One region of the Sphingomonas sp. PAMC 26617 genome, then DNA from elsewhere that is predicted to be linked to it. Evidence: riboswitches for the same ligand, from Rfam matches in the RefSeq annotation. Region 1 holds a riboswitch; the other holds the start of a gene.
What was found. Region 1 has a riboswitch for glycine ahead of gcvT (glycine cleavage system aminomethyltransferase GcvT). Riboswitches for the same ligand answer to the same signal wherever they lie in the genome.
Positions count from the first base shown of each region.

Region 2: another riboswitch for glycine. It lies ahead of RH91_RS09140 (L-serine ammonia-lyase); the one in region 1 lies ahead of gcvT (glycine cleavage system aminomethyltransferase GcvT).

Region 1 covers NZ_JH594425.1:4,108,544-4,111,946, forward strand. Annotated here, with positions in the region: gene gcvH (glycine cleavage system protein GcvH) at 1-160, opposite strand, end outside; gene gcvT (glycine cleavage system aminomethyltransferase GcvT) at 160-1,332, opposite strand; glycine riboswitch at 1,389-1,494, opposite strand; glycine riboswitch at 1,495-1,586, opposite strand; gene RH91_RS18340 (hypothetical protein) at 1,652-2,308, opposite strand; gene ispH (4-hydroxy-3-methylbut-2-enyl diphosphate reductase) at 2,427-3,386, shown strand; gene thrB (homoserine kinase) at 3,390-3,403, shown strand, end outside.
Region 2 covers NZ_JH594425.1:2,071,638-2,075,040, forward strand. Annotated here, with positions in the region: gene RH91_RS09140 (L-serine ammonia-lyase) at 1-1,338, opposite strand, end outside; glycine riboswitch at 1,448-1,535, opposite strand; gene RH91_RS09145 (helix-turn-helix transcriptional regulator) at 1,904-2,680, opposite strand; gene RH91_RS09150 (sensor histidine kinase) at 2,958-3,403, shown strand, end outside.

The DNA.
Region 1 (3,403 bases):
CCGCGGCTTCGTCGCCCTTGGCGAATTCCTTGCCCTCTTCGGGCACGTCGACGAATACGATGTCGCCAAGCTGGCTCTGCGCATATTCGGTAATGCCGACGACGCCGACGTCACCATCGACATCAACCCATTCATGATCTTCGGTAAAATAACGGCTCATCACTTGCCTCCTGCGCGGACATAGCGGTGGGGAATGAACGGCATTGCGGTGACGGTCGCCTGATGGACCTTGCCGCGCTGCGCGAGTTGAATCGTGGTGCCCGCAACCGCCAGCGCGGTCGGGACATAAGCCATGGCGATCGGCGCACCGACGCTCGGCGCGAACCCGCCCGAGGTGACGCGGCCGACTTCCGAGCCCTGATCGTCGAGCACTGCCGCGCCTTCGCGCACCGGCTGGCGCCCTTCGACCAGCAGGCCGACACGCTTGATGATCGCGCCCGACTCGCGCTCGGCGAGAATGCGCGGTGCGCCCATGAAGTCGCCCGCCTCGCGGCGGCGCTTCGACAAAGCGAAACCGAGGTCCGCCTGAACCGGGGTCGTCTCGGGGTCGAGATCATGACCGTACAGCGGCAAGCCCGCCTCGAGCCGCAGCGAATCACGCGCGCCAAGACCGATCGGCTTGACCTCGGGCTCCGCGGTCAGCGCATCGGCAAGCGCCTCGACGTTTTCGGCAGGGACCGAAATCTCGAACCCGTCCTCGCCGGTATAGCCCGAGCGGCTGATCCACAGCGGCACGCCGTTCCACTCGAACGCGCCTGCGGTCATGAACACCAGCGCTTCGACGCCCGGCACCAGCCGCGCGAGCGCATCGACCGCCTTGGGCCCCTGCAACGCGAGCAGCGCCTGGTCTTCCATATGGTTGAGCGCGATCCCGTCGGGAAGATATTCGAGCAGATGCGCGATATCGTCGATCTTGGTCGCACCGTTGACGACCATGTAATAGCCCTGGATGTCGAACGGGTTGGCATCCGGCAGATGCGTGAACATCAGGTCATCGAGGATGCCGCCATCCTCCGACAGCAGCAGCGAATAGCGCTGCTTGCCTTGCCCCAGCCCGGCGACATCAGCCGGCAGTACCGCTTCCAGCGCCGCGACAACGTCTGCGCCCTCTTCCGAGCGGAACAGCAGCTGGCCCATGTGGCTGACGTCGAACAGCCCGGCCGATTCGCGCACCCACAGATGCTCGGCCATGATGCCTTCATATTGGACGGGCATTTCGTAGCCCGCGAACGGCACCATCCGGCCACCCCGCGCGCGATGCCACGCATCGAGCGGCAATTGCTCGATGGCAATCTCGTCGGCTTCGGTCTCGTAAGGGTCGAGGTCGCTCATGTTGGTCTTCCGCAAGAGGTCAACGGCGCGCCATGGCGCCGGAACGCCGTGATGTGCCGCCCCCTCTGTCACGGAACCTGAGAGCTTTCACGGAACCACATGGTCCGCTTACCCCTTCGGTGGCGCTCGCCCACAGGGCAGCGCGCTTTCCAGAGTGTCGAGTCGATCCGCGCGGTCCGGTTGCCTGAGAGATTCCGGGGCGGTTGCTCCTTCGGCGGTCCGAGTTGCCCCGGACGCTCTCCCGCGCGTACCCTTGACGGTTGCCCGTCAACGACGCGGCCGGTTTGCCGCGCCGCAACAGGCAAGTCAACGAGAAGGCTCAGCGCGTCGCGTTATATTTGAGCTGTTCGTCGGTCAGCTGGAAGCCGACCAGCGCCTCGAAGCTCGCGCGGAGCACCGCCTGGCGGATTTCCGGACGGGTCAGCGGGTCAGTCGCGGCGTCTTCGTCGCCCGCCTTGCGCTTCTCGGTCAGCTTCTTGCGAACATCGTCGGGCAGAGTCGCGGCGGCGCGCGACACGGTCGCCTCGCCCATGCCCTGCACCGCCGCGCGCGCCTGCCCCGCATCGAAATGCAGCGTCACGCGCCCGACACGCTTCGCGACGACCGCGGTGCCGCCCTGCACCACCGTCACGAAATACGGCAGCGTCACGTCGCGTGGCCCATCGGTGCGCACGCGGCGCCCCTCGACCGAGAAGGTCAGCTTGGTCAGCACGTCGCTGCCCGAATCGTCGCAGGTCGAGCGGACGTTGGTCAGCACCGCGGTCATGTCGAGCGCGGTCGCATCGCGGCTCGCGGGCGGATCGAACAGCGTGACGTCGCCGGTCGCGGCGGGCACGCCGACGCTCGGGCAGGCGTTGCGCACCGCAGTGATGCCGCCGGACGCATCGAGTTCTCCGGTATGGGCGCACCCGCCGAGCAGAAGCGCACCGCACGCGCTGGTCGCGAGGGCGGCAATGGCTGATTTCCGGATGGTCACGGGGGCACGCACCTTATCATGCAAAAGGAATCCGCAACCGATAGGAGAGCGCGCGGACGTCCCGCTTCATAGGAAGCGGCTTTCGCGCACGCAAGCAATCGCGTAGGCTTGGGCCAGCATGAGTATCCCCGTCGAAAAGCCGCCACTCGAGCTGGTCATCGCCGCCCCCCGCGGATTTTGCGCAGGGGTCGATCGCGCGATCCAGATCGTCGAGCTGGCGCTGCAGAAGTTCGGCGCCCCGGTCTATGTCCGGCACGAGATCGTCCACAACCGCTTCGTGGTCGACATGCTGCGCGACAAGGGTGCGGTGTTCGTCGAGGAACTCGATCAGGTGCCCGATGGCGTGCCCGTCGTCTTCTCCGCGCATGGCGTCCCCAAGGCGGTGCCCGACAAGGCGACCGAGCGCGGGCTCGCCTTCCTCGACGCGACCTGCCCGCTCGTTTCCAAGGTTCACCGCCAGGCCGAGCGAATGGTCGCGCTCGGGCGGCATATCGTATTTATCGGCCATGCGGGCCACCCCGAGGTGATCGGCACCTTCGGGCAGGTGCCCGAGGGCGCGATGACGCTGGTCGAGACCGTCGCCGATGCGGAAGCCTACAGCCCCGCCGACCCCGCGACCCTTGCCTTCCTGACGCAGACCACGCTGTCGATGGACGATACCGCCGCGGTCGTCGCGGTGCTCAAGGCGCGCTTCCCGTCGATCCAGGGGCCGCCGGGCGAGGACATCTGCTACGCCACCTCCAATCGCCAGGCCGCGGTCAAGGCGATCGCGCAGACGTGCGACGCGATGCTGGTGATCGGCGCGCCCAATTCGTCCAATTCGGTCCGCCTCGTCGAAGTTGCCGAACGCGAAGGGACACGCGCGCACCTGATCCAGCGCGCGGCGGAACTCGACTGGGACTTCCTCAAGGACGTGCGCATTCTCGGGCTGACCGCAGGCGCCTCTGCGCCCGAGGTGCTGGTCCGCGAACTCGTCGACCGGCTCGGCGAGCGCTTCACCGTCACCGAACGCGAGGTCGAGACCAAGCGCGAGACGGTGTCGTTCAAGCTGCCTCGCGGCCTCGACGTCGCGGCCTGAACCATGGCGGTCTACAC
Region 2 (3,403 bases), 2.0 Mb from region 1:
CTTGTACTTCGAGCGCATGTCTTCCCCGGTCTGCCGCATCGTTTCGATGACCGCATCCAGACTGACGACGTGATTGCCGTCGCCGCGCATCGCGAGATACGCCGCATTGATCGCCTTGACTGCGCCCATCGTGTTGCGTTCGATGCACGGGATTTGCACCAGTCCCCCGATCGGATCGCAGGTCAGCCCGAGATTGTGCTCCATCCCGATCTCGGCGGCGTTCTCGATCTGGCGGTTGCTGCCGCCCAGCACCGCGGCAAGCGCGCCCGCAGCCATCGAACAGGCCACGCCGACCTCGCCCTGGCAGCCCATCTCCGCCGCGGAGATCGAGGCGCGCTTCTTATAGAGCATGCCGATCGCGGCGGCGGTGAGGAGAAACGTCCGCGCACCGTGTGCGGTCGCTCCCGTCACGAGCGTCTCGTAAAAGCGGAGCACGGCGGGCAGCACGCCCGCCGCGCCGTTGGTCGGCGCGGTCACCACGCGACCCCCTGCCGCATTTTCCTCGTTTACCGCGAGCGCCCACAGGCTGACCCATTCGAACACTTCGGCGGGATTGCTCCCGGGCCGCTCGCCCGTAAGGTCTGCCGCCAGCGCGCGGGCGCGTCGTCGCACCTTGAGGCCCCCCGGCAGCACGCCATCCTGCGCGATACCGCGATCGATGCAGGCGCTCATCGCGGCGCGAACAGCGTCGAGGAAGGCGTCGGTTTCCGCTGGCGCGCGCCAGGACTCCTCGTTGGTACGGACGATGTCGGCGATATGGAGGTTCGTCGCATCGCCGATCGTCAGCAGGTCGGCGCCGGACGAGAAGGGGTGCCGGACCGCGAGATTGGTCGCTGCGCAGGGTGCCCCCTTGCGCAGGATCGCACCGCCGCCGATCGAGAAATAGGTTTCGGTATGCGCGCTGCCGTCGGCACCGGTTGTGGTGAACGTCATGCCGTTGGGATGCTCGGGCAGGAATTCGCGCGGATGGAAGATGACGTCGTCTTCGGCGAAAGGGATTGCCGCAATCCCACCGAGCATCAGATAGCCGCTCGTGCGTATCCCGGCGAGGAATGCGGGGGCGGCGTCGGGATCGAGCCGTTCGGGCTCCCAGCCGGCGAGACCAAGGATCGTGGCCGTATCCGTTGCATGGCCGCGCCCGGTCAGCGCAAGCGAGCCGTACAGGTCGCACGTGACGCGTGTCGGCACCGCCTTGAGCGCCAGGGCGCGTTGCGCGAAATCGAACGCCGCGCGCATCGGTCCCACCGTATGGGAACTCGACGGTCCGATCCCGATGGTGAAGAGCTCAGCGACACTGATGGGGCGGTCGAGTGGAGTGAGAGCCAGATCGGGCAGCATGCGGTCCTTCCGCCGGTCCTGCCCGGCCGTGCATGCCCCTTCTGTCCCTTGTGCCTGAGATCGCTATCCCGTCGGCGGACGCGATACCTGCGTCACTCTCCAGATGTTGTACGTCGAGGGGTCCTTTTGCCTGAGAGTTTCCGGGGCGGTTGCTCCTTCGGCGCCGAGATGCCCCCGGTCTCTCCCACATCGACGCGCCGGGCTATCGGTCATCCGAGCGGTCGCGGTCAAGCCGGATTGGCCTTCAAGACGTTCTGATCGTACGAAGATTGCCGTTCCCTACGCCAACCTACCCGAAGCGCCGAGGTACGCCGCAGACGGAGCCGTGGCCCGCAAGACGGCGGTGAACGACCAGACCTGGCTGGCTTCGCCACGCGCGGGTCTGTCGGCAAGGTCGCACCGATTGCCATTGGCAGATGGCAACCGGCGCGAACAGTTGGGTCGCAAACGTGGCAATTAATGCTCACCACCGCTGAATAATTCGAGCCGTTTCAAAGCCAATACAGCACTACTACGTACCGCGAACGTCGCGCGATGCGGCACATGCCGTGCCCGGCGCATGGCCTCACCAATCTTCCCCCGTCAGCATGGCGATCTTGCTGAGGAGACAAATCAACTGCGGTTGCCGCGCGGTGCCGGTCTTGGCGAGCACGTTGGCAAGCTGGGTCCGCAGCGTCGGCATGCGGACGTTGGTCCGTTCGGCGATTTCCTGCAACGTCTCGCCCCCGGCCAGCGCGGATGCCAGCGTCGCTTCGGCCCTGGTCAGCCCGAAGGTCAGTTGCAGCAACGTTTCGGGAAGGTGGTGGCGTCGTTCCAGATCGACGATCGTGAGAGTCGCGGCGACGGTGCGTTGCTCGGTCCGTTCCGCGCGCAGGCGCAAGAGTATCGGAAGCTTGAACGGCCGTGGCTGTGTGAAGACCAGTGTCGTATGCGCACCCGCGAGCGGACTGGACTGGACGAGAGAAAGAACCTCGTCGACCCGCTGCCCGACCTGACGATTCCGGAACCGCAACGTGTCGTTCTCGATCGACAAGACGGTCTCTGCCAGCGTCCCCTGCACCGGTGGCCTGCGCAGCAGGCGCATCTGCTGATCGAACGAATATTTACCAATATCGGGAGTAGCCGATGGCTCTACCGGATCAGGCAGGAACATGATGTTCGAATGTTCTTGGCGAAATTCCAGTAAAGCTATCGACATGGTACGCCCTTTACACAACCGCGAAACCGAACATACCGTGCCGATTCCGTGTTTTAGGGGATATGTCGCGATGGAAGATTTCTTGTCGGACAGGTACGACTGCCGACCCCCATTACGGTCACTGTTACCCCAATCGAATGACATAGCATCCGGGGTTTACCAGCAATACAGTACTAATACGGCGTTAAGGATGCGCGCGACCGACTTTGGTACGTCATCGATTTGACGCACGAGAGCCGCGCGCGCGGGGCATTGATCGAGGACGAAACGCGCATCCCGGGGGCTGTCGGCAGCGGTCTCTACGCAAGCGTTATAATCACATTGGCGTAAGCCGTTCACCCCACGTTCATCCCCACTTTGACGTTACGGCAACCCGTGGTATTGTTCGGACGGTTCGTTTCAGGAACCGGAAAGGGCAGGGATGCGGCGGCTTTGGCTGATGCTCGATGAAGCCCCTTTGCCGTCGCGGCAGGGCGTCTTCGTCTGGCTCACGGCATCGGCCGCGTCGTTCGCCGCAGTGATCGTCACCCTCGTCTTCGATCTCAAGCTCGGCATCCAGCTTCCGTTCCTGTGGGCGATCGCCGCGATATTGGTCGTTACCGTCCGGACGGGGATGACCGGCGGGTTGCACTGCGCGGCGATGAACCTGCTGTTGCAGATCGGGATGGCCTACCGGGTTCCAATGACGCTGCTGACCGTTCGCAATATTGCGGTCGTGGCATGCCTGTCCGCCTGTCTCGCGGTCATCGGCGGATGGCGCCGGCAGAAACGGGCCGATCGCGACGCCTTTGCCGCGCAGATCAAGCTCCGCGAAGCGCATCTCCAGTCGATCTTCGACCATTTGCCGGCGCCAATCGTGATCATCGA